Regions from separate parts of the Sinorhizobium sp. GQ132 genome, predicted to be linked through region 4. Evidence: predicted binding sites of a transcription regulator. Region 4 holds the regulator's gene; each other region holds the start of a gene.

Region 1 (7,228 bases), on a different contig from region 4:
CCGCGCACGGCGCGCATGGTCGACCGTCAGGGCAGCCGCTTCGCCGGTCTTCACGCTGCCTTCCTCCACGGTGCAATAGTGGACGAAGAGCCCTTCGCCCCGTTTCTGCGTGTCGGTCACAGTAAGCTTGCCGGTCTCGGTGGTGATGGCGCCGGTGTCGCCCACCTGGCCGCCGGATTCGCCGTAGAAAGGCGTCTGGTTCAGAACCAGCTGTACGTTCTCGCCCTTGGTGGCCGCCTCGACGACGGCACCATCCCTGACGATCGCCTGAATGACCCCTTCGGCCGACTCGGTGTCGTAGCCGAGGAAGTCGGTCGCGCCGTGCTTATCCCTGAGCTCGAACCAGATGGTCTCGGTCGCGGCTTCGCCGGAGCCGGCCCAGTTGGCGCGGGCCTCGGCCTTCTGCCGTTGCATGGCGGCCGTAAATGCGTCCGTATCGACGCCGATGCCCTTGGCGCGCAGCGCGTCCTGGGTGAGGTCGAGCGGAAAACCGTAGGTGTCGTAGAGCTTGAACGCCGTCTCGCCGTTGAACTGGTCGCCTTCGGAAAGATCGGCCGAAGCCTCCGCCAAAAGGTTGAGGCCGCGCTCCAGGGTCTTGCGGAAGCGGGTTTCCTCCAGCTTCAGCGTTTCCGAGATCAGCGCTTCGGCGCGGACGAGTTCCGGATAAGCGCGGCCCATCTGGCCCACGAGCGCCGGCAGGAGCTTCCACATCAGCGGATCCCGCGCGCCGAGCAACTGCGCGTGGCGCATGGCGCGGCGCATGATTCTGCGCAGAACGTAACCGCGGCCCTCGTTCGACGGCAGAACCCCATCGGCGATCAGGAACGCCGAGGAACGCAGATGATCGGCGATGACGCGATGGCTCGCGCGCCGGTCCCCTTCGGCCTTCACGCCGGTCGCCTCTTCGGAGGCCGCGATCAGCGCGCGGAAAAGGTCGATGTCATAATTGTCGTGCTGGCCCTGGAGCACGGCGGCCACGCGCTCAAGCCCCATGCCCGTGTCGATCGAGGGCCGCGGCAGGTCGACGCGCTCTTCCTTGGTGATCTGCTCGTACTGCATGAAGACGAGGTTCCAGATCTCGATGAAGCGATCGCCGTCTTCCTCAGCCGAGCCGGGAGGGCCGCCCCAGATATGATCGCCGTGATCGTAGAATATTTCCGAGCACGGGCCGCATGGACCGGTATCTCCCATGGCCCAGAAGTTGTCGCTCGTCGCGATGCGGATGATGCGATCGTCGCTCAGGCCGGCGATCTTCTTCCAAAGGCCGAAGGCCTCGTCGTCGGTATGATACACCGTGACGAGGAGACGCTTGGCATCGAGCCCGTATTCCTTGGTGATCAGGTTCCAGGCAAGCTCGATCGCGCGCTCCTTGAAATAGTCGCCGAAGGAGAAATTGCCGAGCATCTCGAAAAAGGTGTGGTGCCGGGCGGTGTAGCCGACATTGTCGAGGTCGTTATGCTTGCCGCCGGCGCGCACGCATTTCTGCGCCGTCGCCGCGGTCGAATAGGGTCGCTGCTCGAGGCCGGTGAACACATTCTTGAACTGCACCATGCCCGCATTGGTGAACATCAATGTCGGGTCGTTGCGCGGCACGAGTGGGCTGGACGGCACGACCTCATGACCGTTCTTGCGGAAATAGTCGAGGAACATCGACCGGATTTCATTCACGCCGCTCATCTTGCGTCCTATCTGTGTACACTCCGGCGGCAGCCCGATCTCTCCAGGCTGCAAGCCGCACTTTTCAACCCCGCGCTTAGTCGCGTCGCGTTCAATCACGTCACGCCTCCCGCCGGCCGAGCCGTCGGAACCACAGGCTTTTATCGTCCGCATTTCATGCTGTCCAGCGGGCAGCAAAAAACCGGCCGCAGGTGACGACGGCCGGCTTCGCATGCTTCAATGAGACGGCTGCTGCCGATTACATATCGGCGGCTTCGTCGCCGTCGCTTTCCGGCCCGCCATTCTCCAGGAACCGGTCGGCGATGAGACCGGCATTCTGCCGCAGAGCCGTCTCGATTTCGCGCAACAGTTCGGGATTCTCCCGCAGGAAGAGCTTGGCGTTTTCCCGTCCCTGGCCGAGCCGCTGGCTGTTATAGGAGAACCAGGCGCCCGATTTCTCGACGATGCCCGCCTTGACGCCGAGATCGATCAATTCGCCCGTCTTCGAAACGCCTTCGCCATACATGATGTCGAACTCGACCTGCTTGAAGGGCGGTGCCATCTTGTTCTTGACGACCTTGACGCGGGTCTGGTTGCCGACGACTTCCTCGCGCTCCTTGACCGAGCCGATACGGCGAATGTCGAGGCGCACCGAGGCGTAGAACTTGAGCGCATTGCCGCCCGTCGTCGTTTCCGGCGAGCCGAACATCACGCCGATCTTCATGCGGATCTGGTTGATGAAGATCACCATGCAGTTTGACTTGGAGATCGATGCCGTAAGCTTGCGCAGCGCCTGGCTCATGAGGCGCGCCTGCATGCCCGGCAGACTGTCGCCCATCTCGCCCTCGATTTCGGCGCGCGGCACGAGTGCGGCCACCGAATCGATGACGAGAATGTCGATCGCACCCGAACGGACCAGCGTATCGGTGATTTCCAGCGCCTGCTCGCCCGTATCAGGCTGCGAAATCAGGAGATTTTCGAGATCGACCCCGAGCTTTCGCGCATAGACCGGATCGAGTGCGTGTTCGGCATCGACGAAGCCGCAGATGCCGCCCTTCTTCTGTGCCTCGGCAATGGTCTGCAGCGCCAGCGTGGTCTTGCCCGAGCTTTCCGGACCATAGATCTCGATGATGCGGCCCTTCGGCAGGCCGCCGATGCCGAGCGCGATGTCGAGGCCGAGCGAACCGGTGGAGACGGTTTCGATCTCAACTACGCTGTCCTTCGCTCCGAGCTTCATGATCGATCCCTTACCGAACGAACGTTCGATCTGGGAAAGAGCCGCTTCAAGTGCCTTGCTTTTGTCCACCGATTTGTCCTCTACGAGCCGCAAAGAATTTTGTGCCATTGGTCCACCTTTAGGTTATTGGAGCTATCGAGGCAATGAAGCCGCCGCAAGCCTTTTTGTACATGTTTTGTTCCAACTTGGCAACGGCACGTCAAGTAATTGAAAATGCTAGGAATATTTCACTACGTTCGATTCTTGTTCACGCCTTTCGTCCACAGTATCCACAAGTTGCGCGTCAACGCATGCCGGCTTTCACGCGCCGCCCCGATTCGCTTCGTGATTCACGATGGATCAAAGCCGGACAAAGCCCTAAAAGGTAGTCCGAAACGATAGATCGGAATGCCGGCGGAAGAGAGACTTCGCCACCTTTTCTCCGCCCTTCATCGAGGACCAGATGCAAGCACAGGTGAAGTCGCAGAACATAGCCGTTTTTGGCGGCGCTCATATCGACCGGCGCGGCCGGATCAACGGCGCGACGACACCGGGCGCGAGCAATCCGGGCACCTGGTTCGAGGAAGCCGGGGGCGGCGGCTTCAATGCAGCGAGAAATCTCGCGCGCCTCGGCCATCGCGTAACCATGATCAGCCCGCGGGGCGGCGATCCCGCCGGCGACACGGTGGCGGCCGCTGCGGAAGCTGCCGGTGTGATCGATCGCCCTTTCACCTTTCTCGATCGCAAGACGCCGAGCTATACGGCAATCCTCGAAAAAGACGGCAACCTCGTCATCGCGCTCGCGGACATGGACCTCTATGCTTTGTTTACGCCGCGCCGGCTGCAGCAGCGGACCACGCGCGAGATTTTAGCGGCGAGCGAACTCGTGCTGATGGACGCCAATCTGCCGGAGGAGACGTTGACGGCGCTTGCCGGCACCGCCGCGAAGTTCAGCCCTCTCCGTGCCGGCATCGCCGTTTCTCCGGCAAAGGTGGTCCGCTACCGCGCGTGCCTCGATGGGCTCGATTTCCTGTTCATGAACGAGGCGGAGGCGCGCGCGCTGACCGGAACCGAGGCCGCAACCGCCGCGGAATGGCCGTTGCTGCTGCGCTCCGCCGGTCTTTCCGGCGGTGTCGTGACGCGCGGAGGCCGGGCCGCGGTCGCCTTCGACCGCAAGGGTGCCTGCCTCGCTACGCCGCCGGCTCTTTCGGCACTCGCCGACGTCACCGGCGCCGGCGATGCGCTCGCCTCGGGCTTTCTCTCCGCCCGGCTTGCCGGTGCGGATCTTGCCGACTGCCTGCGCTGGGGCATGGCGGCCGCCGTCATAACGCTGCATTCGCCCTACGCTGCCTCCGAAGAGATGCTGCCTGACAAGCTGGAGCAAGTGCTGCGCCTTGTGCCGGAAGCGGAAATGCTGGCATGAGAATTGGCAGCTGAATGGGAGCCGGGTAGCGCGGAATGCGGGCGGTTCTTGCGCACCCTCTGCTCCAGGCACCGGAATCGATCAGGCACCCCCGATGCAATTTGCCGTCGGATGTCATCAATCAAGGAAACGATCATGACCAAACCCTCCTCCCCGTCCCTGCCGATGGAATATTCAGATGAAGTCGCGGCCGCCAAGCAACGAGGTGCGCCGATCGTCGCGCTGGAATCCACGATCATCACGCATGGCATGCCCTATCCCGGCAACCTCGACATGGCCCGCAGCGTCGAGACGATCATCCGCGAACAGGGTGCCGTGCCCGCGACCATCGCCGTAATCCACGGGGTCCTCCATATCGGTCTGGACGATGCCAAACTGGAGGCGCTGTCGAAGACGCAGGGCGCGATGAAACTTTCGCGCGCCGACCTCGCCTTTGCGATCGCCGAACGCCGCACCGGCGCCACGACCGTTGCCGCAACGATGATCGCCGCTGCCCGCGCGGGCATCCGGGTTTTTGCGACCGGCGGTATCGGCGGTGTTCACCGCGGAGCGGAGCAGAGCTTCGACATATCGGCGGACCTGGACGAACTCGCACGTACCGGCGTCATTGTCGTCTGTGCCGGCGCCAAGGCCATTCTGGACATTCCCAAGACGCTCGAAGTGCTCGAAACCCGCGGTGTCCCTGTCGTGACCTATGACAGCGAGAACTTCCCGGCCTTCTGGTCGCGTGAATCCGGCCTCAAGAGCCCGCTGATGCTGAACAGTCCGGCGGCAATCGCCAGTTTCCAGCGGACGCGCGAGTTGCTCGGGATCGACGGCGGAATGCTTGTCGCCAATCCGGTGCCGGAACAAAGCGAAATCCCGCGCGAGGAGATGGAGATCTATATCACCCGCGCACTCGACAATGCGGCGAGCGAGGGCATTTCCGGCAAGGCGGTCACACCGTATCTGCTCGACAACCTCTTCCGTTTGACGGACGGGCGCAGCCTGGAAACCAATATCGCGCTGGTCGAGAACAATGCGCGCCTTGCCGCCGGGATCGCTGTCGCACTCGCTGCGAAGTAACCGCAGAAACGGAATAAAAAGGCGAAGGGGATCTGGCGCGCCGCCGTTTGCCCTTCTCCCTCGAAATGCGGAAGATGCCGGCAAACGGCGAAGAGCACAGGTTCGGAGGAGAAACCTCGTCAGCTGTCGAGCATCTCGCGCACGGCGACCGCGAGTTGCTTCAGAGAGAAGGGCTTCGGCAGGAAGCCGAACTTCGCGTCGGCCGGCAGATTTCGCGCAAAAGCATCTTCGGCATAGCCGGATACGAAAATGAATTTCAGGTCCGGATATGTCTTGCGCAGCTCGCGCAGCAGCGTCGGCCCGTCCATCTCCGGCATCACGACGTCGGAGACGACGATATCGACGGCGCCTTCGAGTTCGTCCATGATCTCCAGCGCTTCGATACCCGATCCCGCTTCGTGAACCGTATAGCCGCGCGTCTCCAGCATGCGCTTGCCGCCGCGCCGGACCGCTTCCTCGTCCTCGACGAGCAGCACGACCGCCGAATCCCCGGTCAGGTCGGCAGGCTCGGCCCGAGGCATCGGCACCGCAACCGGTTCGCTCCTCGCCGGCGCCGCGGATTGCGCTGCGGACGCGTCCTCATCCTGGATTTCGGGCACGTCGACATGCCGCGGCAGCAGGATGCGGAAGGTCGTACCGCTGCCGATCTCCGACTCGGGATAGATATAGCCGCCGGACTGCTTCACGATGCCGTAAACCATCGACAGTCCGAGCCCGGTGCCCTTGCCGACATCCTTCGTGGTGAAGAAGGGTTCGAAGATCTTGTCCATGATTTCCGGCGGAATGCCGGTGCCCTGGTCGGACACCTCGACCATGACGAAGTCTTCCTCGGGCAGTTCGCGCCGTCCAAGCGCCGACACTTCGCTCGCCGGGAGATTGCGCGTCCTGAGCGTGATGATCCCGCCTGCAGGCATGGCGTCGCGGGCATTGACGGCGAGGTTCAGGAGCACCTGTTCGAACTGGCCGAGGTCGGTCTTCACCGGCCAGAGATCGCGGCCGTAGTCGACCTCCACCTTGACGTTGGTGCCGGTCATGCGGTCGACGAGCATCCTGAGATCGCCGATGACGTCGGTGAGATTGAGCACCGTCGGACGCATCGTCTGCTTGCGCGAGAAGGCGAGCAACTGCCGCACAAGCACGGCTGCCCGGTTGGCGTTACGCTTGATCTCCATGAGGTCCGCGAAGGTCGCATCCGCCGGCCGCGCCGATAGCAGCAGATGGTCGGCGGAAAGCAGGATGGCCGTCAGGACGTTGTTGAAGTCATGGGCGATGCCGCCGGCGAGCGTTCCCACGGCATTCATCTTCTGCGTCTGCGCCATCTGGTTTTCGAGCGCCTTCTGCTCGGTGATCTCCAAGGCATAGATGATCGCAGCCTCCTCGGGCGCCTGATCGCTCTGGTCGATGACGGCATTGACATAGAAGCGGAAGTGACGCCCCTCATCCTTGGGATGAAGCGCGTCGATCGGGGCAATATCGCTCTGGCGATCCTTCGCGGCAGCCAGCGACTCCTGCAGACGGCCTCTCTCGGATTGGTGCACCACAGCGTCGATCAGGGCCCCGCGCTCGACCTCGTCCTGCGAAACGAGCCCGGCGAAGAGCTTCATGAACGGAGCGTTGGTTCGGAGAATGCGGCCGTCTCCATCCACCGAGGCGATCGCCATGGGCGTGTTGTTGAAGAAGCGGGTGAACCGCATCGCGGCATTCGACGCCGACTGATCGCCGTCGTCGCCTTCCCGGGACATCACGATCGTCCGGCTTTCGCCGGGCGCACCGTCCCGTGCCGAGGAAACGCGATGAATCAGGCGTACCGGCAGGCTCTGGCCGTTGGTCTTTCTGAGATCGAGGTCCAGGATCTTGGTTTTCTTGAG
Region 2 (7,228 bases), on a different contig from region 4:
CTTTTGTCGCCTTTGACCCGCCAGATAAAGGAGCCTTCGGAACTCCACTGGATCGCCAGCGGGTCGACGGTGGGATATCGGTCGCCGTCGAATGCCACGGTGACCGAAAAGGACATGCCGGCGCGCAGCATGTCATCCGGATTCTCGAGTCGCGCCCGGACCCGGAGCGTCCGGCTCTCCGGGTCGAGGCGGTTGTCTATCGCGTGAACGACGCCCTGGAGTGCACGCCCTGGCTGCGCGATCGCGCTCGCGGTCACCGGCTGATCGACGGAGATCTTGCCTGCGAAGCGCTCGGGCACCCAGAAGTCGACGAGGATCTGCGACCGGTCGTCCACGACGGCGATCGGCGTCGAGGTCGTGACGTAATCTCCTATATTGACGGTGATGATCCCGACCACCCCCTTGGAGGGCGCCACGATGTCGCGACGCTTCAGGTCGAGCTCGGCGGTTTTCAGTGCCAGTTCGGCTGCCTGCAGCGCGATCTCGGAATCACGCACCTCGACGGCCGTCACTGCGCGCGCGGTGCTGAGATTGCGGTAGCGCTCGACCTTCTCCCGGGCACTGTCGCGGGTCAGCCGCGCCTGCTCGGCAGCGATCATCTGGTCGTCGCTGTCGAGGCGCGCGATAACCTGGCCTTCCGTGATCCTGTCGCCCGACTTTACCAGTATTTCCGTGAGATTTCCCGTTGCGGTCGGCGTCACGGTAACCGAGCGGATCGCTTCGCCGTTGCCGATCGCGTTCAGCCTGTCGTTGACGACGGCGCGCTCGGCAGGCTTAACGACGACCAGGGGGGCTTCCGCGAAGCCGCTGCGTCGACCCTGCCCGCGCTCGCCATTGCCCGAACCGCCCCTTGCCCCTTCGCCGTCCTTTGGCCCCGACAACGCATCGATCAACGGTTGCGAAACCCCGATCGCCGCCAAGGTCTCACCCGCGCCGGGCGCAAAGCGCACCCACGCGGCGCCCCCGACGGCGAGGACGACGGCGCTGATCGCGAGCTGATTCCAAAAGCGCATTCATGTCTCCAAAAGAAAAGCTCTCCAAAAGAAAAAGCCCTCCAAAAGAAAAGGGCGCTCCAACGAGGCGCGCACCCGACGGAACGTTCCGATTTGCGCTGATTATCGTTGTTTGCAGACGTCCGGGCAATCTCGGAATGGCATCATTACGCAATTGTAACAAAAGCGATTTTGGTGGCGGCATGATGGCCCCTGCGCCCGTCCTGAACCGCACACGCTGGCGGCGGGTCGGCGGCATGTTTACAGCTTGCGTGGCTCGGCTATTCTGTTCGTCGCCGGCGGCTGTTTCGGGCCGGCTCTCGACACGAAGGGAGACGGCAATGTGCGATGCATGCGTCATCGAATCGGTCAAGCAGCGGATGATGTCGCGGCGGAGTTTGCTCCGTGCGGCCGCGGTCGGTACGGCAGGCATTGCCGCCGCCGGCATGGGGATCGCACCTCCGGCGCTTGCCGCCGGCCACGGCAGCGTCACCGATCTCACCCATGAACTTCATGAGGAGTTTCCGACTTTCTTCGGTCAGCAGCAATTCTTCCGGGAGCAGAAGTTCAAATATGCCGAACACAAGTTCAACCTGTTCGAACTTCGGGTGAACGAGCACACCGGCACTCATGTCGACGCGCCGCTGCACTTCTCCGCCGACGGCCTTTCAGTCGCCGAGTTGCCCCTCGACAAGCTGCTCGTGCCGCTCTGCGTCGTCGACATCCGCGAGAAGGCGGCCGCCGATCCGGATGCGCAGCTGACGCCGGACGACATCAAGGCGTGGATTGCGGCCAATGGAGACATTCCCGAAAACGCCTGCGTCGCCATGCTGTCGGGCTGGTCGGATCATCTCGGTACCGACAAGTTCCGCAATGCAGACACGGCCGGTAAGATGCATTTCCCCGGCTTTCACGTGGAAGCAGCCAAGTTCCTGATCGAGGACACGAAGGCAGCCGGCATCGCCGTCGATACCCTCTCGCTCGATCACGGCATTTCGCCCGATTTCGCCACCCATTACGCCTGGCTGCCGGAAGGCCGCTGGGGCCTCGAGGCGGCCGCCAATCTCGACAAGGTGCCGGCCAAGGGCGCGACGCTGGTCCTCGGCGCACCAAAGCACCGTGGCGGCACCGGCGGCCCGGCCCGCGTCTTCGCCCTCGTTTGAAACGCATGGAGTAAGCATGAGCACTGTGGCGCCGCCATCCGGTCCCGAATCCGACCCACGCGTCAAGGCCGTCTTCGACGACATCCGGGCGACTCGGAAATCGGACTTCATCAACAATATGTGGCTCTGGCTCGCCTTCGACCCCGAACTGCTGGAGCGGACCTGGGCGGAGGTCAAGGCGGTAATGGCGACGCCTTCGGCGCTCGACCCGCTGGTGAAGGAAATGCTGTATATCGCGGTTTCCGTGAGCAATGGCTGCGGCTACTGCATTCATTCCCACACCGCCGCCGCAAGGACCAAGGGAATGACGGACGCCGAGCACGCGGATCTCCTGCGCGTCATTTCGCTCGCCGCCAAGACCAACCAGCTGGCGACGGCCCTGCAGGTCCCGGTCGATCCGGTGTTCGACGCGTCCGGCAAAACATAAACGGCGGCATGCCGACCTGAAAACATCAGTCTTTCCACAGGCATGCGCGAGCGGGCGAAGGTTCCGGAATAAAAGAAGAACATCCTTTCTGGCCTTTCGGTCCCGAATCACTACATTGGGCCGCATGACCAAAGGTTTTGACGATATTCCCTTTTTCGACGAGGAACCCGCGCCGCGGAAACCCGCGGCCGCCGGCGGCGGCATCGCGGCGCGCGCCATGGCCGCCCGCGACAAGACCCAGCGACCGGACTATGTCTCCGGGCTCAACCCGGAGCAACGGGAGGCAGTCGAGGCGCTGGAAGGTCCGGTGCTCGTGCTCGCCGGAGCCGGCACCGGCAAGACGCGCGTTCTGACGACGCGGATCGCCCATATCCTATCGACCGGCCGCGCCTATCCCTCGCAGATCCTCGCCGTCACCTTCACCAACAAGGCGGCGCGGGAAATGAAGGAGCGCATCGGCGTGCTCGTCGGCCACGCCGTCGAGGGCATGCCCTGGCTCGGTACCTTCCACTCGATCGGGGTCAAGCTCCTCCGCCGCCATGCCGAGCTGGTGGGTTTGCGGTCCGACTTCACCATCCTCGACACCGACGATGTCGTTCGACTTATCAAGCAGCTCATCCAGGCGGAGGGTCTCGACGACAAGCGCTGGCCGGCCAAGCAGTTCGCCGGCATGATCGACACCTGGAAGAACAAGGGCCTGGACCCGTCGCAAATCCCGGAAGGCGATGCCCGCGCCTTTGCCAACGGCAAGGGCCGCGAACTCTATGCCGCCTACCAGAACCGGCTGCTGACCCTGAATGCCTGCGATTTCGGCGATCTGCTGCTGCATCCGATCCGCATGTTCCGCGCCAATCCGGACGTGCTGAAGGAGTATCACGCCAAGTTCCGCTACATCCTCGTCGACGAGTACCAGGATACCAACACGGCGCAATATATGTGGCTGAGGCTGCTGGCCCAGCGGACGCAGGGTTCCGGGAAGAACAACCCCTCCCCAAGCCCTGCGGCGCCGCAGTCTAGCCCCTCCCCCTCGTGGGGAGCGGTTGGGGAGGGGCATTCCCCTGGCGCCGAAGAGAGAAAGCCCACCGTCAACATTTGCTGCGTCGGCGACGACGACCAGTCGATCTATGGCTGGCGCGGCGCCGAGGTGGACAACATTCTCCGCTTCGAGAAGGATTTCCCCGGCGCCAAGGTCATCAAGCTGGAGCGCAACTACCGCTCGACCGAGCATATCCTCGGCGCGGCGGCGCATCTGATTGCCCATAACGAGGGCCGGCTCGGCAAGACGCTCTTTACCGAACGCACCAATCCCGACGACGAGAAAGTGCATGTTCATGCCGCCTGGGATTCCGAGGAGGAGGCTCGCGCGATCGGCGAAGAGATCGAGCAGCTCCAGCGCAAGAAGCACAACCTTAACGACATATCGATCCTCGTGCGCGCCTCTTTCCAGATGCGCGAGTTCGAAGACCGCTTCGTCACGCTCGGCCTCAACTATCGCGTCATCGGCGGCCCTCGCTTCTATGAGCGGCTCGAAATACGCGATGCCATGGCCTATTTCCGCCTCGTCTGTCAGCCCGCCGACGATCTCGCCTTCGAGCGGATCGTCAACACGCCGAAGCGTGGCCTCGGCGAGACGACCGTCCGCACCCTGCACGACTACGCCCGGGCCCGCGACATCCCGATGCTGGCCGCGGCGAGCGAGATCGTCGAGACGGACGAATTGAAGCCGAAGGCGCGCAAGGGCCTCTTCGACGTCGTCGCCGATTTCCGCCGCTGGCAGGCTTTGCTCGAATCGACGCCGCACACCGAACTTGCAGAGCAGATCCTCGACGAGAGCGGCTATACCGCCATGTGGCAGGCCGACAAATCGGCCGAAGCGCCCGGGCGCCTGGAAAACCTGAAGGAACTCATCCGTTCGATGGAAGCCTTCGAGTCCATGCGCGGCTTTCTCGAGCACGTCGCCCTCGTGATGGACGCCGAGCAGAACGAGAATATGGACGCCGTCTCCATCATGACGCTGCATTCGGCCAAAGGGCTGGAATTCGACACCGTCTTCCTGCCGGGATGGGAGGAAGGGCTGTTCCCGCATCAGCGCGCCCTGGACGAGGGCGGCCGCGCAGGTCTGGAGGAGGAACGCCGCCTCGCCTATGTCGGAATCACCCGCGCCAAGCGCCGCTGTCATATCTGGTTCGTTTCGAACCGCCGCATCCACGGCCTCTGGCAATCGACGCTTCCCTCACGCTTCCTCGACGAGTTGCCGCTCGCCCATGTGGAAGTCGCCGAACAGGAGGTCTCTTATGGCGGTTACGGTCGCGGCGGTTACGGCCAGTCGCGCTTCGACAAGGCCGATCCCTTCGAGAACAATTATCAGACGCCCGGCTGGAAGCGCGCCCAGCAGCACCGGTCGGACGCCACCCGCGACAACTGGGGCACCCGCTCCGGCCACGCCATCGAACGAATCGGTTACGGCGAATCGGGGCCCCGCACGCGCACCATCGAAGGCGAGCTCGTCGCCAAGTCGACGAGCGCCGAGCCCTCCCGTTTCAATGTCGGCGACCGGGTCTTCCACATCAAGTTCGGCAACGGCAACATCGCGGCGATCGAGGGCAACAAGCTGACGATCGATTTCGACCGCGCCGGGCAGAAGCGTGTGCTGGATGGGTTCGTAGAGCCGGTGTAAGCACTTCAGGGAAAAGGTGTGCAGCGCTTTTCCGTTCTACCCGACCGCAGGCCTCAAAACATCTTTCGATACATGACGAAGCCCGACTTCTCGGCCACCTTGTCGTAGAGCTGCATCGCCATGTGGTTGGTCTCGTGGGTCAGCCAATAGACGCGCGGCGACCCCGCGCGTTTCGCCGCTTCGTAGACGCCGTTGATAAGCGCCCGGCCGACTCCCTTGCCGCGGCCGGCCTCATCGGTGAAAAGGTCCTGCAGATAGCAATTCGGCTGGATCGACGTCGTGCTGCGGTGGAAAATATAGTGCGTCAATCCGATGAGCCGTCCTTCGCTTTCGGCGACCATCGCATGCATCGGCTCATAGGCATCGAAGAAGCGCGACCAGGTCATCTGGGTGATGTCGGGAGGGAGCGCCGTTTCACCGGCTCGGCCGTAAAAGGCGTTGTAGCCGTTCCAAAGCGGCAACCACTGCTCATAGTCGAGGCGCGTTACCGGGCGTATGGCAAGATAGTCGGACATTCTCAATCCCCGTTCGCAAATTCAGGCGCACTACAACTATCTTTGCCGGAAGACTGTGTCACGCCCCAGCGCAAGACCCCGTTTATCCGCCCCTCGCCTGTCCCAGCAGCGCGATCACCTCGGCATCCGTGGTCTGCTCGAAATCGTCGTAATAGACGCTGACCGCATGGAAAGGGGTGGGGGTGGCGAGACAGACGAGCCGGTCCACCTCGTCCCGCAGGGCGACGATCGCGCTCTTCGGCGAGACCGGAACGGCGAGCATCAGCGCCGCGGCGCCTGCCTGCCGCAGGGCTTTCGCCGCAGCTTTGGCCGTTCCCCCCGTGGCAATGCCGTCATCGACAATGATGACATTGCGCCCGCTTGGAGAAATTCGCGTCTGATCGCCCAGATAGAGGACACGGCGGCGCGCGAGTTCGAGCCTTTGCCGCTCGGTCTCCGCCTGGACGTACTTCTCGGAAGGACTGACGATACGCATTGCCTCGGCATTGAGGACGACCTGCGGCTCGTCGCTGTCGACCAGCGCTCCGAGACCGAATTCGGGATGACCGGGTGCGCCGATCTTGCGAACGATGAGGAGTTCGAGGGAGGCGGCGAGGGTTCTTGCCACCTCGAAGGCCACCGGTACGCCGCCGCGCGGCAACGCCATCACCAGCGGGTCGGCGAAGTCCGCTTTCTCGGTGAGATGCGCTTCGATGGCGCGAGCAAGCCTTCGACCCGCATCGGCCCTGTCTGCAAAGGGTATGTCTGCAAAGGATATGCCTTCCTGGGCCATGACATCGCTCCCTGAAAAGCGCCGCGACCGATTGCCACAACTATGGAGAGAGTGATCGCTCAAATTGCAGCGAATTTCGCCAGCTTTCGTTAATGCGCCATCGTTACCAATGGCCTTGCATAATGGCTGAAACGCAAGCCGCACTTTATTTTAGCACGACAGGCCGTTTCGAAATGAGCTTTCTCTCCGCCATACCGGTCATCGCCCTTCTTGCCATGCTACCCGTTCTCCTTTCTCTGCGGCCGGTCGCCGCTGTTCGGGAGTTCTCCGCCGGTTGCGCGCTCTCGGCAGCTTCGGCAGGCGCTTTGACGGTCGCGGCGGCGTTGCAGGCGCCGATCGCTGCAATGTTCGGCTATGCGGGTCTTGCCGTTTCCCTCTTCTTCGTCCTACAGGGCCTCCGCTGGTTCCTCGCATCGTCGATGCCGGCATCGCTTTGTCTGGTGCTCGCATTCACGAGCGGCGTGCTCGGCTTCATCATCGCGCTCGGCGGCCATGACAGTCCCGCCGCGGCCCTGATTGTCGTTGCGGGCGTTGTCGCGGCTCCACTTTTCGTCCTTGGTCTGGCCGCAGCCGACCGCTGGCCGAGCGAAAAGCCGGCGATCGGGATCGTAGTCGTCGGCTCCGCCGCCGTGGTTTTCACCGCCCTTGCTCATGTTCTCGGCCCATCGTCGCACGTCGTGCC
Region 3 (7,228 bases), on a different contig from region 4:
CATTTTCGTAGCCGCCCGGAAAGGGCTCGTAGACGCTGCCGATACCGCCTTGCGGATCACCCCTCAACGCCACGAAATGGCGCACGCCGCAGGCGACGAACTCGTCGATGACCGCATCCACCTCCGCCTTCGGCGCGCCGACGCAAGTGAGATGCGCGGCCGTATTCCCGATCTCCATCTCCCCGATCATCCGCTTGACCGTCGTCAGGGAGCGCGCCTTGGTCGACCCGCCGGCACCGTAGGTCACGGTGACGAAGGCGGGCGCGAAGACGGAGAGAGCCGTGACGGTCTGAAAGAGTTGCGCCTCCATCTCGTCGTTCTTCGGAGGGAAGTACTCGAAGGAAAATCTAAGACCGTCGCAGTCCACGGGATAAGGCGTCCGTCCGTTCATTCTCAAACTCCCCCTGCATGAAGACGCTGGCGCGGCAAGTCGGCAACGGTTTCGACCGCGCGCTGATCGCGCGCCAGCCAGATGGTGACAGTCAGCTTCCCCTCCTGCCCGCCTTCCGGCGCAAGATCGGTCGTCTTCTCGAGCGAAAGATCCGCCTTCTGCAGCCATTCGCTCATTGTCTGGTGCGAGAAGCCCAGGCGCGCATGGGCATGGTCGTCACGCAGGTGTTCAAGCCCGTGCGGCGCGAAATCGATGATCACGAGCCGGCCGCCCGGGACGAGCATGCGCGCGGCCTCGGCAATCGCCGCCTCGGGTTCCTCGAGATAATGCAGCACCTGATGGATCGTGACGAGATCGAAGGATTGACCATCAAGCGGCAGGTTGAAGATGTCGCCGTGGCGGATCGACGCCTTGGTGATGCCGGCCCTGTCCAGGTTGGACCGCGCCACCGCCAGCATGTCGCGGCTGGCGTCGACGCCGATGCCGCGACGGTAAATGCCCTCGAAGAGCTGCAGGATACGTCCGGTTCCTGTGCCGAGGTCGAGCAGGCTGTCGACCGGCTCGTCGCCGACCATCGCCTTGAGCGCCGCCTCGACGTCGCCTTCGGCGATGTGCAGACGTCTGAGCTTGTCCCATTCGGCGGCGTTGCGGCTGAAATAGGCCTGCGCCTTCTCCGCGCGGGTTCTCTTCAACGTGGCAAGGCGGATTGCATCCCTGGCCAGAATTGCATCGTCGGCTGCAGCCGATGCGAGAAGCTCGCGGATCAGCGCGACGCGACGGCCCTCCTGCCGCAGGCGGAAATAGGCCCAGGCGCCTTCCTGATAGCGATCGATGAGCGCGACCTCGGCCAGCAATTTCAGATGACGGGAAATGCGCGGCTGCGACTGCCCGAGAATTTCGGTAAGATCGGTGACCGTCAGGTCGCCGGCCGAGAGAAGGGCCAGCAGGCGCAGGCGCGTCGGCTCGCCCGCCGCCTTCAGCACGTCGACCAGCGCATCCAAACCAAGCGTTTCCCGATCAGCCATAGCCTTCCCCATCAACACATAAAGATATGTTTATGTGATTTGTGGCGGCCGCGCAAGAGATTTGCGCATAGAGGCAATGGAATGGCGCCTGGAGGATAGAACGGCTGGACCTTGCGGTCGCCCGGCCGACAAATGGCGCGCTACGATCTGTGGAGATTTCAGAACGCTTCGGGAGCAGGCTCTGCCCGTCGACCTCTGGACCGGAGGACCCACACGCCGGGCATAGCAGCCGAACTCCGTGGATGACGCGGTGCATGCAACGGACTGCGCGTAACGCCGCCTGTTTGAGTATCGGTCGCTTGTGAACGGATCCTCGGGTCAAGCCCCGAGGATGCGCGGCGAAGCCCGGCGATGGCGACCCGGAGAAGCCGCCTTCGCTGGATGTGCAGGCTCAAAGAACGCGGTCAGCGATGCGCCGCCGCAAACCTATGACGGTCAACGCGTCAGGCGCTTGTAGGTTACGCGCTTCGGATTGACCGAGTCCGGGCCGAGGCGGCGGATCTTGTCCTTTTCATAATCCTCGAAATTGCCTTCGAACCACTCGACGTGGCTGTCGCCCTCGAAGGCGAGGATATGGGTGGCAAGGCGGTCGAGGAACATGCGGTCGTGGCTGATGATAACGGCGCAACCCGCGAAGTTTTCCAGCGCATCTTCCAGTGCGGCCAGGGTCTCGGTGTCGAGGTCGTTGGTCGGTTCGTCGAGCAGGACGACGTTGCCGCCGGACTTCAGCATCTTGGCAAGGTGAACGCGGTTGCGCTGGCCGCCCGAAAGCGTGCCGACCTTCTGTTGCTGATCGCCGCCCTTGAAGTTGAAGGTCGAGCAATAGGCCCGCGAATTGACCTCGTGATTGCCGAGCTTGATGATGTCGTTGCCGCCCGAGATTTCTTCCCAGACCGTCTTGTTGGCGTCGAGCGCATCGCGGCTCTGGTCGACATAGGCGAGCTGCACGCTGTCCCCGATCCGGATGGAACCGTCGTCGGGCTGCTCCTGGCCGGTGATCATGCGGAAGAGCGTCGTCTTGCCGGCGCCGTTCGGGCCGATGACGCCGACGATGCCGCCCGGCGGCAGCTTGAAGCTCAGGCCTTCGATCAGCAGCTGGTCGCCATAACCCTTGGAAATATTCTCCGCCTCGATGACCACCTGTCCCAGCCGTTCGCCCACGGGAATGACGATCTGCGCATCGCCCGGACGCCGGTCCGCAGCCGCCTCGACCAGCTCGTCATAGGCGCGAATACGAGCCTTGGACTTCGCCTGGCGGGCCTTGGGGCTTGAAGAGATCCACTCCTGCTCGCGGCTGATGGCCTTCTGGCGGGCAGCCTCTTCGCGTCCTTCCTGCGCCATGCGCTTGGCCTTCGCCTGCAGATAGGCGGAGTAGTTGCCCTCATAGGGAATGCCCCGTCCGCGGTCGAGTTCGAGAATCCAGCCTGTGACGTTGTCGAGGAAGTAGCGATCGTGCGTGACCATCAGCACGGCGCCCGGATATTCGCGCAGGTGTTTTTCGAGCCAGGCGATCGTTTCCGCGTCGAGGTGGTTGGTCGGTTCGTCGAGCAGAAGCAGTTCGGGCTGCGACAGCAGAAGCTTGCAAAGCGCCACGCGGCGCTTCTCACCGCCGGAGAGATTGGTGACCTCCGCATCGCCCGGAGGGCAACGCAACGCTTCCATCGCCATTTCCACCTGACTGTCGAGGTCCCAGAGGTTCTGGCTGTCGATGACGTCCTGGAGCTTGGCGCCCTCTTCCGCGGTTTCGTCGGAATAGTTCATCATCAGCTCGTTGTAGCGGTCGAGGATCGCCTTCTTGGCAGCCACCCCTTCCATCACGTTCTCGAGCACGTTCTTCTGAGGATCGAGTTGCGGCTCCTGTGCGAGATAGCCGACCCTCGCACCTTCGGCGACCCAGGCCTCACCGGTGTATTCGGTATCAAGGCCGGCCATGATCCGGAGCACGGTCGACTTACCGGCCCCGTTCGGGCCGAGAATGCCGATCTTCGCCTCCGGATAGAAGGAGAGATGGATGTTCTCGAGGACCTTCTTGTTGCCGTAGGCCTTGTTCAGCCCGGCCATGTGATAGATGAATTGACGTGCCATAGAGGAAATGCTCCGCATCGGAAGGGAATTTTGCCCGCTATGTAGGCGAATTATGGTGGCGGGGCAACGCCAAAGGCCCCTGCCCCCGCGCTCCCCCCGCCGCCTCCTCAATGCGAATTGCGGTCCGGATCAGCCCCGCCCGGCAGCGTCTGCGACCCCCTTCGCGCATTTGAATTCCGTCGGCCCCGCCGCCTGGATCAAATCCGCCAGCTCGGCTTTGCCCGAGAGGTCGCCCGAGAGCCCGATCGTCAGCCCGGTAATCACGTCGCGGCCGTTCACCGACTGGCAACGCATGCGCACCCGGTCTCCGGCCCCCGCCCCGAAAGTCTGGTCGAAGGCCTGCTTGATCTGTTTTTCGTCGAGTTCCTTGCCGATCCCGCCGGCGAAGAGCGCACGCACCGCCGACCGGTTGAGCTCGTCCAGAAGCCGGAGCTGCAGCGCGAAGTAGTCCTCGGCATTTGCCGTCTGGCAGGTACCGTTGCGCAGCCATTGGTGCCGGTCCAGACCGGACTTGACGCCTGGCATGGCCACGAGCAGGCGCTTGGCCGTCTCATCCCCCATGGCGACTTCCGGCAGTTCCAGCCAATCGCCCTTGCGGTCGCGCGCTTTCAGATCCGCCTCCACGCCGCAATAGCTCTTCTTGAGCGGCCATAGTCCATGAAGCGAGAAATTCGTGGCGTCGAAGCGCTCCGCGGTCTGATCGACGCATTCCTTGCGATCGGGCCGGGTCTCGCAGAATCCCGGCTGCCAACTCACGGCGAGGACATATTCCGTCCTTCCCGCGCCGGTTTCGCCCTCGCTCGCCTCACTCTCCTGAGCCGCAGCGAGGGGCGCATTCGCCAAACCCAGCGCCAGCGCCGCCAACCTGATCAGATGCATCATCGCCCTTGTCTTCATTGCCCCCAAAGGAAACAAAACAGGAACAAATAACCCCATATACGGGAAAATTGCAACCCTGAATCGCATCTGCGGATTCGTTGTGATCTCATGCGCAACGAGCAACAAGCTGCGGTTGCCTTTCCCACCCAAATCGATTTGATATCCGCACGGCATCCGCAAGTGGGGAGAGCGCATGGCATGTTCGGGCAGGTGAGGACACATCGAAGCCCGACCGGCGCGACGCTCGGCTGGCGCCATCTCGGCGCCGCGGGCGAACCGCAAGGCATTCTCGTCATCAGCCACGGCCTTGCCGAGCATTCCGGCCGCTATGCCCGCTTTGCCGAAGCCATGGCCGGCCAAGGTTTCCACGTCTACGCCCATGACCACCGCGGCCACGGCACGAGCTGTGCCCCCGATGCATGTCCCGCCATGTTCGCGCAGCGGGACGGCGCGGCCAAGGTCGTCGCGGATCTCCGCGCGCTCCGCGATATGGCGGTGGCCAGCCAACCCGGCCTGCCGGTCGTGCTGTTCGGCCATTCGATGGGCGGCCTGATCGCGCTGAACGCCGCCGAAACCGATCCGGAACTCTACGACGCGCTTGCTGTGTGGAACTCCAATTTCCGGCCCGGCCTTGCCGGGCGCGGCGGCCAGTTGCTGCTGGCGATCGAGAAGATGCTGAAGGGTTCGGACGTGCCAAGTCCGCTCGTGACGAAACTCACCTTCGGTGCCTGGAGCACCAGCATCGCCGACCGGCAGACCGATTTCGATTGGCTCTCGCGCGATAAGAGCGAGGTTGCCAAATATCTCGAAGATCCGCTCTGTGGTTTCGACCCGACCGTATCGCTGTGGCTCGACGTATTCGCCTTCGCCTTTGCCGGCGCCCGCTCCGACCGGCTGTCGCGGCTCCCGTCAAGCCTGCCGGTTTACCTCGTCGGCGGCAGCGCCGATCCTTCCACCCTCAACGGAGAGGCCGTTCGCTGGCTGGGCAACCGCATGAAAGCGCGGGGCATGACGGATGTCACGATCGTAATTCACGAGGGCATGCGCCACGAAACCCTCAACGAGATCGGCCGGGAAAAAGCGATGACGGAGTTCGCCGCCTGGTGCCTGAAGGCAGTCGGGGGAAAGCGGCACCGTCCATGAGCGAGCTCTCCCTTTCCAAGGCGGCAATCGACCACAACCGGATCTCCTACGGCCTGACGCTGATGGTCCTTTCGGTGTTGCTGTCGCCGCTGATCGACGTCTTCTCGAAGCTCGCCATAGCGACGGTTCCCTCGGCCGAGATCACGGCGGCACGCTTCCTGCTGCAGATCGTCTTCATCCTGCCGATCGTCCTTCTGCGCGGCACGCTGTTCGATCTCACCTGGCGCAAGAGTGCGCTGCATGCGCTGCGTGGCGGCCTTTTGGTGGTGACCATGCTTTCCTTCATCACCACGCTGAAGGTCATGGAGGTGGCCGATGCCATCGCTATCTTCTTCGTGGAACCGATCATCCTCACCATTCTCGGCAGCATTTTCCTCAAGGAGACGATCGGCTGGCGCCGTTACACCGCCTGCGCTGTCGGCTTCCTCGGTTCGCTGCTCGTCATCCAGCCGATCATGCAGGAAGTTGGTTGGGTCGCGCTTCTGCCGATCGTCGCCGCCTTCGGTCTCGCCGTTTTCCTGCTCGTGACGCGCATGGTCGCGCAGAACGAGGACCCCTGGTCGATGCAGTTCCATGCCGGCATCTGGGGAGGCCTCTTCTGTCTCGCGCTGCTCTGGTTCGGCGAGGGCAGCGGATCGAGCGTCTTCGATCCGGTCTGGCCGGACGGGCGCGCCTGGTACTATCTGTTGGGAGTCGGCGTCACCGCGACGATCTCCGGCGTGCTCGGCGTCTATGCCTATCGGGCGGCGCCGGCCTCGGTGCTCGCGCCGCTGCAATATCTCGAGATCGTCTCGGCGACGATTTTCGGCTGGCTCGTCTTCGGCGATCTGCCGGACGCGCTGAAATGGCTGGGTATCGCGATCATCATCGGCTCAGGACTTTATATCATCTGGCGCGAGCGACAGGTGCAGAAGACGGCGGGTATCGCGCCGGTGTCGCCGGCGATCTGACAGCGGCGAAACAGGACAGCATTTGGGAGGTGCACATGAAAACGGGCGGACAACTGGTGGTGGAGGCGCTTGCCGCAAACGGGGTGAAGCGCATCTCTTGCGTACCGGGAGAAAGCTATCTGGCGGTGCTCGATGCGCTTTACGACGCCGACATCGAGGTCGTCGTCTGCCGGCAGGAGGGCGGGGCCGCAATGATGGCGGATGCCTGGGGGCGGCTGACGGGCGAGCCCGGCATCTGCATGGTCACCCGCGGCCCCGGCGCGACCAATGCCTCGGCCGGACTCCACGTGGCCCGGCAGGATTCGGTTCCGATGATCCTCTTCATCGGCCAGGTACAGCGCGACGCCCGCGAGCGGGAGGCTTTTCAGGAAATCGAGTATCGCCGGGCCTTTACCGAAGTCGCAAAATGGGTCGGCGAAATCGACGATCCGGCGCGCATCCCGGAATTCGTGACGCGTGCCTTCGCCGTCGCGACGTCCGGCCGTCCCGGCCCCGTGGTCCTGACCTTGCCGGAAGACATGCTGACACAGAGCGCCGAAGCACCGGCCGCACGCGCTTACCGGCCGGTGGAAAGCCACCCCGGCCCAGGCCAGATCTCTCAGCTTGCAGAGCTTCTCTCCACCGCGAAAAGGCCGATCGCCATTCTCGGCGGTACTCGCTGGTCCGCCGAGGCCGTAGCCGGATTCCAGAGCTTCGCCGAGCGTTGGCAGCTGCCTGTCGGCTGCTCCTTCCGCCGCCAGATGCTTTTCGACCAC
Region 4 (7,228 bases):
GAAATCCGAGAGCGATTGCACGGCATGGCAGTGTGGCATGATACAGCACTGGATTGGAACAATCCTCCGGGATCTAGCCCATGGTCAAAAGCAGAAGATCTCAGATTTGCCGAAGCAGTTTACCAGCTTGTTGAGGAGATCAGACGGGAACTTGGGCCCGGCTATGAAGTCATCAGCGAACATTGCCCCGTCTATTGAATTCAATTGGGATGTCGGCACTCCCTCTGCGGCAATTCGTCAGATGCGGAACTCGTCGAGAATTACATGCATGGCGCGGATCGCAATGTTTACGGTAAGCATCCGGTGAAGGCCGCAGCTAGAGACCTTCAAGAATTTTCGGCATGATTTGCGAATGACTAGCTTGCCTCAGGGTCCGAAATGCCGACAGCAGATCTGAGTGGATGGCCTTTGGATAAGGTCTCGAAGGCGACGGCGTAGCGTTTCCTCAAGCCTGGGGCGCGAAGATTATTTTCCAAGACGGAGAGTGCGTCGGCGCGGTTCCCATGGGAGACCATCTGCGCTGCGGCCAAAAACAGGTACCAATGCCGTTGCTTGAGCATTCGCTCATCGCCCCGTTCGTAAATCTTGATCAAGTCATGTGGAGTTCGGATCTCATCAAGAAGTGGGGCTGGCCATCGTTCAATAAAGGCAACAATCTCACGAATACGCGCCTTCATTTGATCGCTGCCGCTTGCAAACCATCTAACGTGTTGCTCCTTTGGTGCAGTGAACTCAATTGGCTGGCTCACGATGATTTCTGGCGCATCCGCCAAAAGAGATTTGTTGCCCGCCACCAGTTCTAGCGTCGCCTTGGTTACAGATCTCATGCCAAGCCGCATGGCCGGGTGAAGGTGCATTTCTTCGTCCGGCTGATACGTGGGGAAGCAATCCGCTGCGAAAACGATGTCCTGCTCGGCTTCCTCCAGGATTCGCATGTAGGTAAACGAACCCTCTCGTCGTTCGAAGCCCAAGAGCGCCAGTCTTTCATCGCCGACGGAGTTTAGCGCCGCAAGCAGGTCAGCTTTAATCTCTTTTTGGGTCCGCACCGTGTTTCCCTTTAACTTCCAATCACCGTCTCACAGGGCCGCAGGTCAGGCAGCTTGATCTCTTCGTCTTGACCGGCGTTAGCCTCCAACTCCTCGAGCTGCAACTCCATCTGTTCGAGAAGCCTGGCCTTGCGCTCCGAGCGGCTGCCATGGATGTCGCGCTTCAGCTTCTCGATCTCGAGCCGGAGCCGGGCAATCAGTGCCTCCGAGTGCGAGTTCACCGCCTGGGCCCGAGCGGCAACGGGTTCCGCCTCACCTCGTGCCGCGCGTTCTGCGAGGATCATCGCGTGCGCACTGGTGAGGTCGTCGGCAAGCTGATCGGCCGCATCGATCATGACGGCATGGAATCATATTCGCTCCCGCCGTGCCAGCGGTTTGCTCATCCCGCCGACGTCGACGCCAGGTTTTTTGCGGCATTCGCCAGTCGCCAGTCGATGCATTCGATCAGATAGCCGAGCTGCGCCGGCGTGATCACGGCCGTGCCATCGGCCGGGCGGTTTCCAAACGAAATCCGACCAAGCGCAAGGCAAAGAAAAATGACCCGCCGGTCTTGTAGAACGATGTTGCACGGATTTGCCGAGTGTGCCGGGAAGCCGTTGAAAATCAAGGGAATCCAGTTGCAACGAGATGCGACATCCGCATTCGCACAACACGAAGCTCTCTGCCACTTATCGCTTTGATATCATTGTGGAAAATTTTGGAGGCCTCGCCCGGAATTGAACCGGGGTACAAGGATTTGCAGTCCTCTGCGTCACCACTCCGCCACGAGGCCTCTACGATTTGCGATTTTTCAAATCGTGGCGCGGATTTAGAATGATTGCCCGCAATCCGCAAGAGGGTACATTTGGAATAGGGTCTTTTTTATTCTGTATAATATGGCTTCGGTTCTGTGGAGGCGTGGCCATAGCGCCCCAAGGCGCAATGCCCCCACTTCTAACGCGTTGAAATTGCGTACTTCCGTGAGAAACGCCTGCACACCTCGTCGGGAGCCTAGTGGTACCGCCGGATGAGGCCGACAAGCCTGCCTTGGATCTTGACCCGATCCGGACCGAATATCCGTGTCTCGTAAGCCGGATTGGCGGCTTCGAGCGCAATAGAGGCGCCCTTGCGACGGAAACGCTTCAGAGTTGCTTCCTCGTCGTCGATCAGGGCGACGACGATATCCCCGGGGGTGGCAGTGCTTCCGTTCCGGATGATCACCGTATCGCCATCGAGGATGCCGGCCTCGATCATCGAATCACCCTTGATCTCGAGAGCGTAGTGCTCGCCGCTGCCGATCATTTCGACCGGTACGGAAATATCGTGCATGTTGTTCTGGATTGCGGAAATCGGCACGCCGGCGGCAATGCGTCCCATGACCGGGACAGCGACCGACGCGATCTCGGCCAGGGGCGCCGGTTTCGGTGCAGGGGGCGGGGCCGCAGGCTTGCCCAGACTGCCTTCGATCACGCTCGGCGAAAAGCCGCGGCGGACCTGCGAAACACCGGCATAGGCCTCCGGCAGCTTGATGACTTCGAGGGCTCGAGCGCGATTCGGTAGCCGGCGAATGAACCCGCGCTCTTCGAGTGCGGTGATCAGACGGTGGATGCCCGATTTGGAGGCAAGGTCGAGGGCATCTTTCATCTCGTCGAAGGACGGCGGAACCCCGGATTCCTTCATTCGTTCATGAATGAACAGAAGCAATTCCTGTTGCTTGCGGGTCAGCATGGCGTCACTCCAGAATCGCGAAACAAATCAAGAACAGAACCTATATGTTCCATATGTGTTCCGCAAGTGCCTAAAATTCCGTGAATACCGCTTGCTGCTGAATGCCTGTCCGCTTCCGATCCGGCGTGTCGTTGGCGATCGCTCGGAATGTCGGGGCAGGGGCGTACGCTCACTTACAGCGGCCGGCCCAGTCGCTCACCTATGCCATGCTAATAGGCAAGCCGCAGTCCGCCCGGCGTAAGAACGTCGAATTCAGGCTCGGGATAGGGCCCGTACCACTGGGTATAGGTCGTGTTGGTCGAGCCTGTGCTGGCGCACCCCGAAAGGGCGAAGAGGGAAAAAATTACGGCTGCCACCAAAGATTTAACAGGCATGTTTTTCTCCACTCGCGGGAGTTGCCCAGACCTCGAACGGGTCAGACTAAAACTTTCTCTCAAATCAGCTTTTTTGGCAAGCGCAGGCGAGCCGCGGCATCGACCGAGCTCTGGCAGCCTGACGTCCGGCATCGGTGGAAGTTACCTCAGGTAAGACCTGTCACCTAGGTGTCCGGGCTGGACAAGAGGGGAATGGTGGAGTCGAAGGGAGTCGAACCCTCGACCTCCGCAGTGCGATTGCGGCGCTCTCCCAACTGAGCTACGACCCCACTGGTCACTCGTTGTATAAGATTTTTCGGCCCCGCGCGCCAGTGCATTCCGTCTGCCGGCTTCACCCTTGCCGCCCGGTAGGGCACGCTGCAATTCATCCACCCGAATATCGCCCCTTCGCGATGGAGTCCCAAAGCAGCTTCTTCCGCTCCGGCAGGTGACGCAAAGCGTCGGAAGGGCAGGGCAGCCATGAGCCTTGCGGGTGGGGAAGACGGCCATCAGTGACGAGAAGTCGGGAATTCCGGCGTGCCCGGATCAATTCTGAAATGGCGGAAGAGGTGGGATTCGAACCCACGGTACGCTTTCACGCACGCCGGTTTTCAAGACCGGTGCCTTAAACCGCTCGGCCACTCTTCCAGGTGATTGCGGAGCTTCGTGAAATTCGTTTCCGAGTTCTCGATGGACCGGCGATCGCCACCGGGTTTGCTGCCCATTCACCAACGGCTGGCTTTTTAGCAGCTTTGATCACAGCGTCAACTTGCTCCGGAGCATTTGCTTGCATTCGAGGCGTGCCGCGCCGCATGCGCCCATGGCACGGTTGTGGGCCATCGTCACGGGCGCCGTCCGCTGTCCGGCGCTGCAGGCGGACTTTCGTCGCCTGCCCGAGCGACGTAGGCCGCGACGTCCCGGCTTCTGCCGTCCAGGAGCGCCGCTCCGGCAAGCAGATAAACGGCAATCGCCAACATCGACAGGAGCATTATGCCTAAGGGGAGGCCGGTTGCCGCCCGTCGCTCCGGCGGCCCATAATCGTATCTGTCGTCCATTGCGATATCCTCTCGGACGTTGGGCCGGAGCACGGGCAGCACGCCAACCGGGGACGGAGCCTCAGAGTTGCACCGACGGGAAGCTTCGGCCAGCTCTGAGGCCGCCGCACCCCGCGGCCGACGAGCCGCGTGGGTACTTATTGCGATATGTGTCGGCAGGGAAACCCGGCAACGGGTTTCGGACCTTTGGCGCGCTCTATCGGACTATGGTCCAGCGGCTCATTTACGTTTCGTAAACCATAGCGAGCGTTTTTTAGCGTCCGTTCGTCCTCCGGTTCGCAATTTTGCCTTGTTGTTGTCATGATTGTTCGGCTGTTCCGTTTCGGGACGGCGAAATTCTCGCGGGGGAACTACTGCACGATTGCGACGATCGTTGCGCGTTCGGTCGGATGCGTGAGCGCTGCAGGAGCGGATTTCGGGTGCGGCTTTGCGAATGATCTTGTGGGACAGATGACATCCAATAACGGTGCGGCATATCTTGTGAGGGGGCTCCGTCTCGCAGCGGTTCCGTTGCTTTGCGCGGTGCTTGCGGCCTGCGGATCGACGACGTCGAGCGTCAAGAAGACCAAGTCGCGGAGCAAGGAATACTTCGCCGAGTCCGTCTATGGCGTCAAAGCCAGCCCCAGAGTCGCTACCGGAAACAACATTCCCAAGGGCGGTGGCCGCTACCAGGTAGGCAAACCCTATCAGGTCAAAGGCAAGTGGTATCAGCCGAAGGAGGATTTCGGCTACAACAAGAGCGGGATGGCCTCCTGGTACGGGTCTGCCTTCCATGGCCGGCTGACGGCCAATGGCGAGGTCTATGACAAGCATCACCTTTCGGCCGCTCACCCGACGTTTCCGCTGCCGAGCTATGCGCGCGTGACCAACCTGGAGAACGGCACGTCCGTCATCGTCCGTGTCAATGATCGCGGCCCCTATGAATACGGCCGGATCATCGACGTCTCTTCGAAGACCGCCGACCTGCTGGACATCAAGCGCAAGGGCAGCGCCAATGTTCGCGTTCAATATGTCGGTCGTGCGCCGCTCGAAGGCAATGACATGCCCTACCTCATGGCCTCGTACGTCAGGAAAGGCGACCGTGGCCCGAGCGTGATGCCGGAAGGGCAGATCGCCTCAGGCGTTATGGTGGCTTCCAACGAGCCGCTGCGCGACATGGTTCCGAATCTCCGCGCCGTTCCGGTTCCGAACAGATCGACGCTCGATGCCGGCGTGCCGGTGAACGCGCTCGCAAAGCCGGCGCAGGCCTCGGCGGCACCAAGCGCCTTCGACGAATTCGTCGTTCTGCCGCAGATCGGCCCCATGCCGACGTCGCGCCCGCAATTGATCCCGCTGCCGGATGGCAGCATAGCCTATGCTGCGGCCTATGTCGAAGTTCGCGTCAGCGACAAGCCGTCGCCCTTCGAGGCGATCATGGTCGATCGCAATCCGCTGACCCCCGATTCCATTCTCGCCTATGCGAAGCGCCAGTACCGAAACGCCGACTCGCGCTGACGCCGGTTGAAGAGGGCTTTTCGCGCTGATATGCCCATGCAGAACCGGAGTTTCTCATGCGCATGAAGTGGCTTGCGGTCGTAGGGTTCCTCGCGGCCATCGTTTCGGGGCAAGCGGTCGCGCAGACGCCCGCCTTCGACACCAAAGCGAAGCAGATATATCTCGTCGATGCCGAGACGGGCACAGTGCTCTTTTCACGCGACGAGGATGCACCCGTCCCGCCTGCCTCGCTCGCCAAACTCATGGCGATGGAGGTGGTTTTCGAAGCCCTGGATAAGGGCGACCTGACGTCCGAGACGAGTTTCGAGGTTTCTGAACATGCGTGGCGTACAGGCGGGGCCCCCTCCGGCACTGCAACGATGTTCGCCGCGATCAAATCCAGGATCCGCGTTGCGGATCTCATCCAGGGCGCAACGGTGCAACTCGCCAACGATGCGTGCATTGTCCTGGCTGAGGGAATTGCTGGCAGCGAGGCTGCTTTTGCCGAACTGATGACCAAGCGGGCCCGCGAGCTGGGGCTGCCGGTCGCCACATTCAGGAATGCCACGGGGCTGCCGCATCCGGAAAACAAGATCACGATGCGCGAACTCGTCGCCCTTACGCGGCACCTGTACGAGGCGCACCCGAATTACTACCGGCTCTATTCGCAGCCGGAATTCGAGTGGAACAAGATCCTTCAGCGCAACAAGAACCCTCTGATCGCCGCGAATGTCGGCGTCGATGGATTGGCGACCGGCTTTGCGGAGGGTTTCGGCTTCTCGCTCGCCGTCTCGATGCAACGGGGCGACCGCCGGGTCTTTCTCGCGATGGGGGGCCTCGAGAGCGAAAAGGAGAGAATCGACGAGAGCCGCAGGGTCCTGGATTGGGCGATGACCGCTTTCGAGAAACGGCGCATTTTCGCAGATGGTGAAACCATCGGAGAGGCGAGCGTCTACGGCGGTGCGGATTCCCGGGTGGCGCTCGTGGCGGGCGGCCCGGTCGACGTTCTGCTGCCGGTAAAAAATCCCGAACGGCTGACGGCACGCATCGTCTACAAATGGCCGCTCAACGCACCCGTCGCTGCCGGTCAGCAGGTCGGCGTCGTCAAGCTCTGGAACGGGGACAAGCTGCTGCGGGAAGTTCCCGTGAAGACGGCGAGGGCGGTCGAGTCCGGAACGCTCACGAGCCGGGCGCTCGACGCGCTGCAGGAACTGCTGTTCTTCTGGCTGTGACAAATGCGCTTTGCGACGGTTCCTTCCGCGGGACCGATCGGCTAAACAGAGACGATAATGCACGCCGATCCGGGAATTGAAGTGTCGCTGACCAAGGGTTTGTTCATAACATTCGAGGGGGGAGAGGGGGCCGGCAAGTCGACCCAGATGCGCCTTCTTGCGCAAGCGCTGAGCGCGCGCGGCTACCGCGTGCTCACCACGCGCGAGCCGGGAGGCTCCGCGGGTGCCGAAGCCGTTCGCCACGTCCTTCTTTCGGGCGCGGCGGAGTCCTTCGGAGTCCGGATGGAGGCGATCCTCTTTGCGGCCGCCCGCAGCGACCACGTCGAGGAGGTGATCCGGCCGGCGCTCCAGCAAGGAACGAT

Evidence for each region. The regulator LexA, encoded in region 4, represses DNA repair genes until DNA is damaged. The targets are predictions, from matches to a motif close to TGTTCNNNNTGTGTTCNG.
Region 1: the regulator LexA is predicted to act here: its motif matches at 3,127-3,144, upstream of recA (recombinase RecA).
Region 2: the regulator LexA is predicted to act here: its motif matches at 2,647-2,664, upstream of AC6CIG_RS06160 (ATP-dependent helicase).
Region 3: the regulator LexA is predicted to act here: its motif matches at 4,409-4,426, upstream of AC6CIG_RS05860 (ribonuclease T2).

Annotation. Positions count from the first base shown of each region.
Region 1 covers NZ_JCAXDX010000002.1:791,922-799,149, reverse strand. The annotation lists gene alaS (alanine--tRNA ligase) at 1-1,677, opposite strand, end outside; gene recA (recombinase RecA) at 1,916-3,001, opposite strand; gene AC6CIG_RS07840 (carbohydrate kinase family protein) at 3,336-4,295, shown strand; gene AC6CIG_RS07835 (pseudouridine-5'-phosphate glycosidase) at 4,431-5,360, shown strand; gene cckA (cell cycle histidine kinase CckA) at 5,480-7,228, opposite strand, start outside.
Region 2 covers NZ_JCAXDX010000002.1:437,905-445,132, reverse strand. The annotation lists gene AC6CIG_RS06175 (efflux RND transporter periplasmic adaptor subunit) at 1-1,013, opposite strand, end outside; gene AC6CIG_RS06170 (cyclase family protein) at 1,334-2,155, shown strand; gene AC6CIG_RS06165 (carboxymuconolactone decarboxylase family protein) at 2,172-2,582, shown strand; gene AC6CIG_RS06160 (ATP-dependent helicase) at 2,707-5,259, shown strand; gene AC6CIG_RS06155 (GNAT family N-acetyltransferase) at 5,313-5,774, opposite strand; gene AC6CIG_RS06150 (phosphoribosyltransferase) at 5,857-6,546, opposite strand; gene AC6CIG_RS06145 (GGDEF domain-containing protein) at 6,669-7,228, shown strand, end outside.
Region 3 covers NZ_JCAXDX010000002.1:371,286-378,513, reverse strand. The annotation lists gene metF (methylenetetrahydrofolate reductase [NAD(P)H]) at 1-391, opposite strand, end outside; gene AC6CIG_RS05870 (ArsR/SmtB family transcription factor) at 394-1,416, opposite strand; gene ettA (energy-dependent translational throttle protein EttA) at 1,852-3,501, opposite strand; gene AC6CIG_RS05860 (ribonuclease T2) at 3,631-4,398, opposite strand; gene AC6CIG_RS05855 (alpha/beta hydrolase) at 4,579-5,523, shown strand; gene AC6CIG_RS05850 (DMT family transporter) at 5,520-6,473, shown strand; gene AC6CIG_RS05845 (thiamine pyrophosphate-binding protein) at 6,509-7,228, shown strand, end outside.
Region 4 covers NZ_JCAXDX010000013.1:4,851-12,078, reverse strand. The annotation lists gene AC6CIG_RS24855 (immunity protein CdiI family protein) at 1-198, shown strand, start outside; gene AC6CIG_RS24850 (hypothetical protein) at 357-1,046, opposite strand; partial or broken gene AC6CIG_RS24845 (IS66 family transposase) at 1,109-1,330, opposite strand; gene AC6CIG_RS24840 (hypothetical protein) at 1,426-1,653, opposite strand; tRNA gene AC6CIG_RS24835 (tRNA-Cys) at 1,745-1,818, opposite strand; gene lexA (transcriptional repressor LexA) at 2,037-2,753, opposite strand; gene AC6CIG_RS24825 (hypothetical protein) at 2,963-3,127, opposite strand; tRNA gene AC6CIG_RS24820 (tRNA-Ala) at 3,321-3,396, opposite strand; tRNA gene AC6CIG_RS24815 (tRNA-Ser) at 3,665-3,754, opposite strand; gene AC6CIG_RS24810 (hypothetical protein) at 3,949-4,161, opposite strand; gene AC6CIG_RS24805 (septal ring lytic transglycosylase RlpA family protein) at 4,612-5,655, shown strand; gene AC6CIG_RS24800 (D-alanyl-D-alanine carboxypeptidase family protein) at 5,712-6,866, shown strand; gene tmk (dTMP kinase) at 6,924-7,228, shown strand, end outside.